Regions from separate parts of the Pseudomonas veronii genome, predicted to be linked through region 1. Evidence: predicted binding sites of a transcription regulator. Region 1 holds the regulator's gene; the other holds the start of a gene.
The links. Region 1 encodes sigma-54, which starts transcription at its own class of promoters, with help from an activator protein. Its sites were predicted from a motif close to ANTGGCATNNANNTTGCTNT; they were not measured.
Positions count from the first base shown of each region.

Region 1 (6,761 bases):
GTTTTTCGTCCACCCGGCCGAAGCCAGCCACGGCGACATGGGCATGATCACCAAGGATGACATCATCCTCGCACTGTCCAACTCCGGCACCACCAACGAAATCGTGACCTTGCTGCCGTTGATCAAGCGCCTGGGCATCCAGATGATCAGCATCACCGGCAACCCGGAGTCGACGCTGGCCAAGGCCGCCGAAGTGAACCTGAATGTTCATGTGACCGCAGAGGCCTGCCCGCTGAACCTGGCGCCAACCTCTTCCACCACCGCCGCGCTGGTCATGGGCGATGCCCTGGCCGTGGCGCTGCTGGAAGCACGTGGGTTTACGGCGGAAGACTTCGCGTTTTCCCATCCGGGCGGCGCGCTGGGCCGACGCCTGCTGCTGAAAGTGGAAAACGTCATGCATTCCGGCGATGAACTGCCCCACGTACAGCGCGGCACTCTGCTGAAGGACGCACTCATGGAGATGACCCGCAAGGGCCTGGGCATGACCGTGATCCTGGAAGCCGACGGACGCCTGGCCGGCGTATTCACCGACGGTGACCTGCGCCGCACCCTGGACCGCACTATCGATATCCACACCGCCACCATCGATGCGGTGATGACTCCCCACGGCAAGACCGCACGCGCAGAAATGCTGGCGGCAGAAGCCCTGAAGATCATGGAAGACCATAAGATCGGCGCGCTGGTGGTGGTCGATGGCAATGACCGCCCGATCGGCGCCCTGAACATGCACGACTTGCTGCGTGCGGGAGTGATGTAAATGACCAGCGACCTGTTGCAACGCGGCAAGCACATCAAATTGGCGATTTTCGACGTTGACGGCGTGCTGACCGATGGCCGCCTGTACTTCCTCGAGGACGGCAGCGAATTCAAGTCGTTCAACACCCTCGACGGCCAGGGCATCAAGATGCTCATGGCGGCGGGCGTGCAAACCGCGATTATCAGCGGTCGGAAAACCCCGGTTGTGGAACGCCGCGCACAAAACCTGGGGATTCCTCACCTGTATCAAGGCAGGGAGGATAAACTAGTCGTTCTGGACGAGCTTCTTGGCCAACTGAACCTAAGCTATGAGCAGGTTGCCTATCTGGGCGACGACCTGCCCGACCTGCCGGTGATCCGCCGGGTGGGCCTGGGCATGGCTGTCGCCAATGCGGCGGCATTTGTTCGCGAGCATGCCCACGGCATCACCACGGCCCGTGGCGGCGAAGGCGCCGCCCGCGAGTTCTGCGAGTTGATCCTGCGTGCCCAGGGCAGCCTTGAAGCGGCCCACGCCGCCTACCTATAGAGCGTTTTATGCTGAGCAAAAAGATTCGCAACTTCCTGCTATTCGGGGTCATCGCCGCGCTGCTCCTGGCGGTTGGCTACTGGAATATCAGCCCGGAGCGCTTTCTCGACCAGCCTGTGGCGCAGGTTGACCAAGGCGCTATCGACTATTACGCCACCAATGCCTACAGCGTGCAGTTCCTGCCCGATGGCAAGGTGCAGTATGAAATGAACTCGGACAAGGTCGAGCACCTGAAAGCGTCCGAAGTCACCCTGCTGACCAACCCCGATTTGAATCTGTATCGCGGCACCGAATTCCCTTGGCACGTCACCAGCAAGCGTGGCGAAGTCAACCCGGACGGCACCGAAGTGGAACTGATCGACTCGGTGCGCGTCGCACGGACCGACGCACAGAACCGCGACACCATCATCACCAGCAGTCGCATGACCGTATTCCCACAGAAGCAATATGCGCAGACCGAGCAAGACGTTAGAATCGACGGCGCTGGCGGTGTATCGACTGGCAAGGGAATGAAAGCGTATTTGAAAGAAAGCAGGATACACCTGCTATCGAACGTAAGAGGACAGTATGAGGCTCGTTAAAACCCTCCCTATTTTGCTCAGTCTGGGCGCAGCACTGGGAAGCGTGAGCGCCTGGGCTCTGCCGAACGATAGCCAGCAACCGATCCACATTTCGGCCGACGATGCACAGCTCGATGACAAGCAAGGCGTCGCGACCTACACCGGCGGTGTGATCATTACCCAAGGCTCGATGAAGATCACCGGCAACACGGTGACACTGACTCGCACCCCTGCTGGCGACATTGACGTCGTGACCTCGGTGGGCAACCTGGCCTACTTCGAACAGAAGCAGGCTGCCACCGACACCGCCCCGATGAAGGGCTACGGCAAAACCATCCAGTATCACGCCCAGCAAAATCGCATCGTGCTGATCGACCAGGCCAAGGTACTCAGCCCCGACGGCAACTCCACGGAAGGTGAAAAAATCACCTATGACACCGTGAAGCAGGTTGCCAACGCCGGTCGCGCCAACGGCACCAAGGTCACCGCACCGCGTCCACGTATCGACATGGTTATCCAGCCGAAGAAGAAGGCCGAGTAATGGCAACCCTGAAAGCCCAGCATCTGGCCAAGGCCTATAAAGGCCGTCAGGTCGTGCGCGACGTCAGCCTGTCGATCGACAGCGGCCAGATCGTCGGCCTGCTTGGCCCCAACGGTGCCGGCAAGACCACCTGTTTCTATATGATCGTCGGCCTGGTCCAAGCGGACCAAGGTCGCATCCTGATCGACGACCTCGACGTCAGCCACCAGCCGATGCACGGCCGTGCGCGCGCCGGTATCGGCTATCTTCCCCAGGAAGCGTCGATCTTCCGCAAACTGTCGGTTGCCGATAACATCATGGCGATCCTCGAGACCCGCAAGGAACTCGACCGCGACGGCCGCCGCAAGGAGCTGGAAAGCCTGCTGCAGGAATTCCACATCAACCACATTCGCGACAACCTCGGCATGAGTTTGTCCGGTGGTGAACGCCGCCGCGTGGAGATTGCCCGCGCCCTGGCCACTGCACCGAAGTTCATCCTGCTGGACGAACCGTTTGCCGGTGTCGACCCGATCTCGGTCGGCGACATCAAGCAGATCATCCATCACCTCAAGGCCAAGGGCATCGGTGTACTGATCACCGACCACAACGTCCGCGAGACCCTCGATATCTGCGAAACTGCGTATATCGTCAACGATGGGCAACTGATTGCCGAAGGCGATTCGGCCACGATCCTGGCCAACGAACTGGTCAAGGAAGTGTATCTGGGCCACGAGTTCCGCCTGTAAGCCTGCCTGGAAAAAAAGGCGGTGGCAGGCCGTTCGCCAAGGTGCGCGGGAGTCAATGAAAACCTCCGGATTTTTATTGTTACCGCGCTCTAGGCAAAGCCCCCGATATCAGGCATATAATTTGCTTATGTTTGGCGCTCACGCGCCCTGTCGTGGATGGCGCATTGCGCCGGCGAATAAGGTGTTAAGCCCCTGCCATGAAACCATCGCTAGTCCTGAGAATGGGCCAGCAGCTGACGATGACACCGCAGCTGCAACAGGCCATCCGCCTGCTCCAATTGTCGACACTGGACCTGCAACAGGAAATCCAGGAAGCCCTGGAGTCCAATCCGATGCTCGAACGCCAGGAAGAAGGCGACGACTTCGATAATGCAGACCCGCTGGCCGACAACATCGAGCAAAAACCCAATTCCGACGTGCAGGAACCCTCTTACCAGGAAACCGCCCCTACGGTGGACAACCTGGAGGAAGGCGAATGGAACGAACGTATTCCCAACGAACTTCCCGTGGACACCGCCTGGGAAGACGTCTACCAGACCAGCGCCAGCAGCCTGCCCAGCAATGATGACGACGAGTGGGATTTCACCACCCGCACCTCCGCCGGCGAGAGCCTGCAGAGCCACTTGCTGTGGCAATTGAACCTGGCGCCGATGTCCGACACCGATCGCCTGATCGCTGTGACCCTGATCGACTGCATCAACAACCAGGGTTATCTGGACGAGACCCTCGAAGAGATTCTTGAAGCCTTCGACCCGGAACTGGACATCGAACTGGACGAGATCGAAGCCGTCCTGCACCGCATCCAGCAGTTCGAGCCCGCCGGCATTGGCGCGCGCAACCTCAGCGAGTGCCTGCTGCTGCAATTGCGCCAGCTGCCCGCCAAGACCCCTTGGCTCGTTGAAGCCCAACGCCTGGTCACCGACTACATCGACCTGCTGGGCAGCCGCGACTACAGCCAGCTGATGCGCCGCATGAAGCTCAAGGAAGACGACCTGCGCCACATCATCGAGCTGGTGCAGAGCCTCAACCCGCGTCCGGGCTCGCAGATCGAGTCCAGCGAAGCCGAATACGTCGTCCCCGATGTGATCGTGCGCAAAGACAACGAACGCTGGCTGGTGGAGCTGAACCAGGAATCGGTGCCGCGCCTGCGGGTCAACCCGCAATATGCCGGTTTCGTCCGTCGCGCCGACACCAGCGCCGACAACACCTTCATGCGCAACCAACTGCAGGAAGCGCGCTGGTTCATCAAGAGCCTGCAAAGCCGCAACGAAACCCTGATGAAAGTGGCCACGCAAATCGTCGAGCACCAGCGCGGCTTCCTTGAGTACGGCGACGAAGCGATGAAACCGCTGGTCCTGCACGACATCGCAGAAGCGGTGGGCATGCACGAATCGACGATTTCCCGGGTAACGACGCAAAAATTCATGCATACCCCACGGGGTATATATGAGCTGAAATACTTTTTCTCCAGCCATGTCAGCACCTCCGAAGGCGGCGAATGCTCGTCCACGGCGATCCGCGCAATCATCAAAAAACTGGTTGCCGCGGAAAATCAGAAAAAGCCGTTGAGTGACAGCAAGATCGCTGGTTTACTGGAGGCACAAGGCATTCAGGTCGCCCGTCGAACCGTCGCCAAGTACCGCGAGTCCCTTGGGATCGCGCCTTCCAGCGAGCGTAAGCGTTTGATGTGACGGGCAGGCCACAGCGTTCCAGTGGCAGGCATCTCTGCCTGCCGCTTTATGCACTGGCAACGAAGGAGAAGCTGTATGCAAGTCAATATCAGTGGACACCAACTGGAAGTGACCGACGCGCTGCGCACCTATATCGGCGAAAAACTCAAACGAATTGAGGGGCATTTCGACAAGATCACCAACGTGCAAGTCATTATGACTGTCGAAAAGCTGAAGCAGAAAATCGAAGCCACCTTGCGTATACCCGGCGGAGAAGTCGTCGCCAATGCTGAGCATTCTGATATGTATGCCGCCATTGACGACCTGACCGACAAGCTGGATCGCCAAATCAAAAAGCATAAGGAAAAGCAGCAGAGCCTCCTACAGGGCACCGGCCGCTAACACTCCCCACCCATGATCCGACTTGAAACCATCCTGACTCCCGGCCGTTCCCTTGTGAACGCGCCGGGGGGCAGCAAGAAGAAAGCCCTCGAACAGATTGCCAACCTGATCAGCAAACAAGTGCCTGAGCTGGAGATGCAAGATGTCTACGAGGCTCTGATTGCCCGTGAAAAACTCGGCTCGACCGGTTTTGGTAACGGCATCGCCATTCCTCACTGCCGCCTCAAAGGCTGCGAGACACCTGTCAGCGCCCTGCTGCACCTGGACGCTCCCATCGATTTCGACGCCATCGACGGTGCCCCGGTCGACCTGCTGTTCGTGTTGCTGGTCCCGCAAGCCGCCACCGATGCACACCTGGAACTGCTCCGGCAGATCGCCAGCATGCTTGACCGCAAGGAAGTACGCGACAAACTGCGCAGTGCCAGCAGCAATGAGGCGTTGTATCAGGTTGTCCTGGCTGAACAAATCGAGCAGTAATCATGCGTTTGATCATCGTCAGTGGCCGCTCCGGCTCAGGTAAAAGCACCGCCCTCAACGTTCTTGAGGACAACGGCTTCTATTGCATCGACAACCTGCCCGCCGGCCTGCTGCCGGAGTTGGCGGAGCGCGCGCTGATCCACACCGAACTGGCACAGCCACTGGTCGCCGTGTCGATCGACGCCCGCAACCTGCCCAGCCACCTCTCGCGGTTCCCGGCACTGCTTGAGGAAGTGCGTGCCAAGCACATTCACTGTGATGTGCTGTACCTGGACGCAGACGAAGAAACCCTGCTCAAACGCTTCTCCGAGACCCGTCGACGTCACCCCCTCAGCAGCCCGCATCGTTCGCTGGCCGAAGCCATCGAGGACGAGACCAAGCTGTTGGGGCCGATCATTGACCTCGCCGACCTCAAGATCAACACCACCAGCCTCAACCTGTACCAACTGCGCGATGCCATCAAGCTCCGCCTGCTGAACCAGCCCGAGCCCGGCACGGCCTTTCTGGTCGAGTCGTTTGGCTTCAAGCGTGGCATGCCGGTGGACGCCGATCTGGTATTCGATGTGCGCTGCCTGCCCAATCCTTACTGGAAGCCGGAGTTGCGGGACCAGTCGGGGCTGGATCAGCCGGTGGCGGACTACCTGGCCGCGCAACCGGATGTCGAGGAGATGTTCCAGGACATCTCCAGCTACCTGCTCAAATGGCTACCACGCTTTGCCGCCAGCAACCGGGCCTATGTCACCATTGCCATCGGCTGCACCGGCGGCCACCACCGTTCCGTCTACCTGACCGAACGCCTGGGCCAGATGCTGCAACAAACCCTCAAGAACGTCCAGGTTCGCCACCGCGACCTTAGCTGAAAGGAACACCCCCGCGATGCCCGTTCTGGAAATTGAAATCATCAACAAGCTGGGCCTGCACGCCCGCGCCTCAGCCAAGTTCGTCGGCATTGCCGGGCAGTTCCCCTGCCAGGTTCGCGCTGGACGCACTCCGGAAACCATGGTCGACGGCAAGAGCATCATGGCGATGATGATGCTCGCCGCCGGCAAGGGCACCAAGATTCATTTGAAGACCGAAGGCGAGCAAGAGCAGGAAGCGATGGCG
Region 1 is NZ_CP018420.1:1,056,558-1,063,318, reverse strand. It holds gene PverR02_RS04850 (KpsF/GutQ family sugar-phosphate isomerase) at 1-757, shown strand, start outside; gene PverR02_RS04845 (KdsC family phosphatase) at 758-1,282, shown strand; gene lptC (LPS export ABC transporter periplasmic protein LptC) at 1,291-1,863, shown strand; gene lptA (lipopolysaccharide transport periplasmic protein LptA) at 1,850-2,383, shown strand; gene lptB (LPS export ABC transporter ATP-binding protein) at 2,383-3,108, shown strand; gene PverR02_RS04825 (RNA polymerase factor sigma-54) at 3,306-4,799, shown strand; gene hpf (ribosome hibernation-promoting factor, HPF/YfiA family) at 4,875-5,180, shown strand; gene ptsN (PTS IIA-like nitrogen regulatory protein PtsN) at 5,193-5,657, shown strand; gene rapZ (RNase adapter RapZ) at 5,660-6,517, shown strand; gene PverR02_RS04805 (HPr family phosphocarrier protein) at 6,534-6,761, shown strand, end outside.

Region 2 (6,761 bases), 2.7 Mb from region 1:
AGACGGTGCATATCGTTGATGACGTTTCCTACAAGCGAAGCATGACGTATCGCGCAGTCCCGCTGGCGGTACTCCTACCGGGTCTGCAGACGGAAAACCATCTGCAGGCCATCGCGCTCGACGGGTTCGCCGCCGAACTGAGCGCCGCGCCTTTGCTGGAAACACACGGCGCCCGCGCCTGGCTGGCGGTGGAAGATCCCACCGATCCGTGGCCCGCGCTGGCCGCCGACAAGCCGAGTGCCGGGCCGTTCTACCTGGTGTGGACGAACCCTCAGGCCGGGCACATCAGCCCCGAGCAATGGCCGTTCCAGATCTCCGGGATCAAGCAGTTGAAGACGGTTGCCGAGCGTTTTCCGGCGTTGCTGCCCGATCCGAAGCTGGGTGCGAATGATCCGGTCAACCAAGGTTTTGCGCTGTTCCAGAAAAACTGCCTGGCCTGTCACCGCCTCAATGGGGCTGGCGATGCACAGGTAGGGCCGGACCTGAACATTCCCTACAACCCCACCGAATATTTCAGCGGCGATTTCCTCAAGCGCTATATCCGCGACCCACAAAGCCTGCGGCGCTGGCCCCAGGCGAAAATGCCGGCCTTCGCCGCCGGCGTGTTGCCCGACAGCGAGCTGACGTTGCTGGTGGGGTATTTGAAGCATATGGCCGGGCGTAAGCAGCAGCCCTGAGCTATTGCTGCTGCACCGAAACCAGCGGCGTCGGCGCCACCGACACCTTGGCATGCATCTGCTCATGCCCGCCGCCGCGCCGCATGCCGCGTACCGGGCAGGCGTCCAGATAATCCAGGCCCACGGCCAGTTTCAGGTGCCGCTCCGGCCGCGCCAGTTGGTTGGTCACGTCAAAGCTGTACCAGGCGTCGTCCAGCCAGGCTTCGGCCCAGGCGTGACTGGCCAGGTGCGTGCTGTCCTCGGTGTACAAATACCCCGACACATACCGCGCTGGAATCCCCAGGCTGCGCGCGCAGGCCAGGAACGCGTGGGTGTGGTCCTGGCACACCCCCGCACGCCCCGCGAAGGCCTGCGCGGCGCTGGTGTCGACCTCCGTGGCGCCGGGCGTGTAGACCATCGAGTGGTTGAGCGCGTGCATCAGGTCGATCAAGGCGCTGCGGTCGCGGCGCTGATGGCAATGCTGCTCGGCAAAGCGGCGCAGGGCTTCGTCGGGCTCGGTCAGCCGCGTACTGCGCAGGAACGGGTAGGCCGACTGGCTCTCGTGCTCAGCCTCGCGCAACTCGTCGATATCGACCTGACCACGGGCGCCGATGATGATGGCGTCGTGAGGCTCGTCCAGGGTCAGCACATGCAGGATATTGCCGAACGGGTCGACCTGGGCACGCACCGGACGCGGTAGATCCAGTTGCCAACTGAGTACGTGCTGGCGTTCGCTGTCGTGGGGCGTAAGGCGCAGGTACTGGATGCTGGCGCGCACCTGATCGTCGTAGTGGTAGGTGGTTTCGTGGCTGATGGAGAGTCTCATGCCGCCTCCAGGTAGGAACTGTAGATGGCGTCGCCCAACTGGCGGACCAAGGGAATAAAGTCGGTCAGCCAGGCATGCAGGCCTTCCTCGAGGATTTCGTCGATGGCGGTAAAGCGCAGGCGCGCATCCATTTCGGCGGCCAGGCGCTGGGCCGGGCGGCCGTTGAGGCCGGGCAGGCTGGCGAGGATCTGGTCGATCTCTTCGCTGCAGGCCCGCAGCGAACGCGGCACATCGGCGCGCAACAGCAACAGCTCCGCCACTTGCCGGGCGCCGGGGGCGTCGCGGTAGATCTCGGTGTAGGCCTCGAACGACGACAACGCACGCAACAAGGCACTCCACTGGTAGTACGCGTGGGCTGTGCCATCGCTGACCGCTTCGGCCTGGTCGCCAGCCATTTCATAGCGTGCGTCCAGCAGGCGCAGGGTGTTGTCGGCGCGCTCGATGAAAGTGCCCAGACGGATAAAGCGGAAAGCATCGTTGCGCATGATCGTGCCGTAGGTGGCGCCGCGAAACAGGTGCGAACGCTCCTTGACCCACTCACAGAACCGGCTCATGCCGTAGCGGCTCAAGCCTTGCTGGGCGATGTCGCGGATATCCAGCCAGGTGGCATTGATGTTTTCCCACATGTCGGCCGTGATTCGCCCACGCACCGCATGGGCGCTGGCCCGCGCAGCACCGAGGCAGCTGTAGATGCTGGCTGGGTTGGCCGCGTCCAGGGCGAAAAAGTGCAGCAGGCGTTCGGCGTGCAGCTCACCGTGTCGCGCGTGGTAGTCGTCCAGCGTGCCGGTGATCAGCAACGGCATGGCCAGTTCATGCAGGCCGTCGCCGCGCCCGTCCTGGGGCATCAGCGACAGCGAATAGCTGACGTCGAGCATGCGCGCGAGATTTTCCGCGCGTTCGAGGTAGCGCGACATCCAGTACAGATCCGAGGCAGTTCTACTCAACATAGCATCAGTCCTCAACCACCCAAGTGTCTTTGGTGCCGCCGCCCTGGGACGAGTTGACCACCAGTGAACCTTCGCGCAGCGCCACGCGGGTCAGGCCGCCGGGCACCACGCGGGTTTCCTTGCCGGACAACACGAACGGGCGCAGGTCGATATGGCGCGGGGCGATACCGTTTTCGACGAAGGTCGGGCAGGTGGATAAACACAGGGTCGGCTGTGCGATATAGGCGTGGGGCTTGGCCTTGATACGCGCGCGGAAGGCTTCGATTTCCGCCGCCGTGGAAGCCGGACCGACGAGCATGCCGTAGCCGCCGGAGCCTTGGGTTTCCTTGACCACCAGGTGCGGCAGGTTAGCCAGTACGTGGGACAGTTCGTCGGGCTTACGGCATTGGAAGGTCGGAACGTTCTTCAAGATCGGTTCTTCATCCAGGTAAAAACGGATCATCTCGGTGACAAAGGGGTACACCGACTTGTCATCCGCCACCCCGGTGCCGATCGCGTTGGCCAACACCACATTGCCCGAACGATAGGCGGCAAGCAGGCCGGGGACGCCGAGCATGGAGTCCGGATTGAAGGCCAGCGGGTCGAGAAACGCATCGTCGAGGCGGCGATAGATCACGTCCACGGCCTTGGGGCCGTCGGTGGTACGCATGAAAACGCGGTCATCGCGCACGAACAGGTCGGCGCCCTCCACCAGTTCCACGCCCATTTCCCGGGCGAGGAAAGCATGCTCAAAGAACGCACTGTTGAAACGCCCGGGGGTCAACACCACCACGCTGGGGTTATCCAGGGGGCTGGCGCTTTTCAGGGTGTCGAGCAGCAAGTTGGGGTAGTGGTCGATCGGCGCGATACGCTGGGCCGCGAACAGTTCGGGGAACAAGCGCATCATCATCTTGCGGTCTTCGAGCATGTAGCTGACGCCGCTGGGCGTGCGTAGGTTGTCCTCCAGCACGTAGTAAGTGCCGTCACCATCACGCACGAGATCGACACCGGAGATGTGGGAATACAGATCGCGGTGCAGATTCAAGCCCTGCATAGCCAACTGATACTGCTCGTTGGCCAGCACCTGTTCGGCGGGAATGATCCCGGCCTTGATGATGCGTTGTTCATGGTAGAGGTCGGCGAGAAACATGTTCAGCGCCTTGACCCGCTGAATGCAGCCACGTTCGACAATCCGCCATTCACTGGCGGGAATGCTGCGCGGGATGGTGTCGAAGGGAATCAGGCGCTCGGTGCCCTGCTCATCCCCGTAGAGGGTGAAGGTGATCCCGGCGCGGTGAAACAGCAAATCGGCTTCACGCCGGCGCTGGGCCAGCAGTTCAGCGGGGGTTTCGGCCAACCAGCGGGCGAACTCGCGGTAATGAGGGCGAACCTGCCCTGCCCCATCGTACATTTCGTCGTAATAAGTGCGGATCATGCCGTACTCCTTGTCACCCGGACGCAAGAATCATCGCAAGGCCCGTGCCAGCGGCATAAACACTTAAGAATCAGTGAGTTAAATAATAGCGGGGAGCTAAGCGCACCATCCTGGTGCGCGGAATGCCCGGTGTCTTGTCACGCGCTTCATCACAATGCGGGCTTTGACTATCAACAGCATAGCCAGTGTTGATTTCACTGCCCGCCCCCCGGTGCGGATAATCACCGTCATCTGCTGAACAGGACTCGTCCTACAGCCTTACCCATCGCGCAATCGGTACCGTGTGATCTCGTGTATCGACCGACTCCTCCGGTCTTCCCTTTCGACCACCCCACTCGGGTGGTTTTTTTTGCCTGGAAATACCGCGCGAGTTGCGTCTGATTTCAGACGCCACAAACAAAATCGGCCGACCCAAAGGTCAGCCGATACGCTGTGTTTCTCATACTGCTACATGGGTAACCCACGCACCTCCTGCTTGACGCCCCATCCTTCGATGATCCCGCCCAGCGGCTCGACCACTGCTTCAAAGTCTTGCTCGAAGTCTCCTATGCCGTCGTAGGTTGCAAACATGATCTTGCTCAGTTCCAGGTACCAGGCGCCATCGTCGCGCGCGCTGACCTGGGCATTCAGGGATTCGCCACGAAACCGACCCGCAGCCCTGCGCGCCCGTTCCTCGTCCGGGAAAATGGCGTAGAACTCGATGGGGTGGAACCGTGAAAAATCGAAGCCGCCTTCTTTCATGCGGCGCAGAACGTTGGTGCTGATGTCTTCTTGATAGGCTGTGCTCATGAAACGTCCTCCTCAAACCGATGGATAGACTTTCCGTGCTTCCCGAAGCCCACGCCTTACTGGCGCGGGTACTACGGCAATGACATCACCGCTGGAAAACAAGCATGTAGCTGACAAGACCAGACCTTAGCGATTCATTCGCTGATCTCACTTGCAGAGTAGCGCGAAGCTATCACCTCCACCAGAGGCGCTTGAATGGCAGACAGGGAATGTTCAGACGACGGGAGAGATGTCGAGGATCTGGATACTGTTCTGGTCTTTGAGGATCTTGACCGTCGGTTCGGGTTTACGGCCTTCCAGGTCATTGAGGTCCAGTTCGGCGGCCACCGGCACCAGCTTGTCGCGAATCAAGTGTGCCGCATCTTCGAGGCTGGGCTTGTGCTCGCAGGTGAACTGCTCCACGGACTGCACGCCGTGATCATCAACGAAGGTAATCTGCCACTTTTGCATCGGTGCCTCCTCGATAAAGCCCGCGTGTGGGCTTACCTCTATCTGGACCTTGAGGGCTCGCTAAACGTTCCACTCAAGGTCGCAGGCACCGGGTCTGCCGCGCTTACTTCTCGGCGCGTTCCCTGAGGGCTTTCAAGGTGTTGAACGGGGCGTCCACCACGAACTTGTTGGCCAACCACGAAGGCACGCTGCCGCCTGGCTCGGTGTGTACCTGGTAGGTCACTTCGGTTTCGTTGGCGCCTTTAGGCACCAGTTTCCAGTAGCCATCGACCTGGGCCACGCGCACATAGCCCTTCACTTCCGGCTGATAGGTCGGCACTTCCAGCAGCGTGCGGGTCACGCTGCCGTCGGCGGCCTTGGCCGTGGTGATTTCCAGGATCGAATCGCGGTCGGTCACTGGGAACGGGGCCTTGAATTGGGTGTAGGTCCAGCTCTTGACGCCCTCCTGCTTGAGCAGTTTTTGCGACTTGCAATCATGAATCCAGGCGCAGGCACCGACCGCATCTTCCTGCAAGGCTTCGATCTTGGCCACGGGGGCCTTGATCACTGTCACACCGCGATACGCCTTGTACTTGGAACCGGCGACTTCGCTCAGCGACACCTTGATCCCGTCCTCATCCTTGGCGACTTGCCAATCCTCAGCCTGAGCAGTGGCAGCAAACAACACCGTAAAACCGCACAACACAGCCATTCGTTTCAGCGAACCCATTGTTGTATTCCTTATTGTTGAAGTTCCGATAGTAAAGCCATCAAGCCGCCGTCATCTGCTCCCACCAGCCGATCAACCTGATCGCATCGGCCTGGTCGGTGCCGCAGACCTCGATATCCGCCTTGAAATCACTGCACACCGCCGGCCGTTCCGGTTGCCCGAACAGCAGGCATAACTGTTCGACCGACAGGTGCAGGCAGCGTTCGCCCGCGGGTTTGCCGTGGGGCATTCCCGGCAGCGGTGAACTGATGGAGGGGGCGATGCAGCAAGCGCCACAGCCTTCACGGCATTTCATGAGCAACAGGTCCTCGACGGCTCAATAGGGACGGCCGGGCTAGAGTACGCCCTTAAACAGCCGTTTTAAAATGGTCTAACAGGGGTTTTTCGCAGAAAATAAAAGTGACTGACCAGTCTGCGACAGATGGTCGAGTGTCGACGTCACCTTCGCCGGAAAAGTTTATTGCTTGAATTCGAAATCCAGCGCCGCGCCTTCCACCTCACGCCGTTCTTCGTTGCGCAGTTGCAGCTTCATCTCATTGCTGAGCAGGCGACCGTTGATCTGGAATGCACTGTTGTCAGTCGGCTTTTCGCCAAACATCGGCGGTAACAACGGTACGTTTTTCGGCGCCGGCATGCTGCCGATGGGCTGCAAATGCCTGACCATGTCGGAGGGCAGGGACAAGTCCAACTGTGCCGGTGGCAAGTGGGTCTGGGCCACTTCGTGGGCGGACTTGGACTTGCTCGCAACCGGCGCGCGTTTTTTTGCCGATGCGTTTTTTTTGTTGGTCGCCGGGGCTTTTTTCGCCGGGGTCGGTTTTTTTGCGGGGGTTGTGTGCTCGGTACTCGCGGTCGGTGCGGGGTCCGCCACAGGCGTCGCCGCCAGCGTGACGCCGACGTGACTCAGGCTGAGCAGGCTAATCACTAAAACAGCGCGAAAAATAGAAGTCATATTGCCAACAGCATTAACGGC
Region 2 is NZ_CP018420.1:5,233,333-5,240,093, forward strand. It holds gene PverR02_RS23815 (c-type cytochrome) at 1-677, shown strand, start outside; gene PverR02_RS23820 (transglutaminase family protein) at 679-1,482, opposite strand; gene PverR02_RS23825 (alpha-E domain-containing protein) at 1,479-2,429, opposite strand; gene PverR02_RS23830 (circularly permuted type 2 ATP-grasp protein) at 2,434-3,843, opposite strand; gene PverR02_RS23835 (ribonuclease E inhibitor RraB) at 4,291-4,632, opposite strand; gene PverR02_RS23840 (hypothetical protein) at 4,846-5,082, opposite strand; gene PverR02_RS23845 (START domain-containing protein) at 5,186-5,791, opposite strand; gene PverR02_RS23850 (YkgJ family cysteine cluster protein) at 5,832-6,086, opposite strand; gene PverR02_RS23855 (hypothetical protein) at 6,249-6,740, opposite strand.
Region 2: the regulator sigma-54 is predicted to act here: its motif matches at 3,876-3,895, upstream of PverR02_RS23830 (circularly permuted type 2 ATP-grasp protein).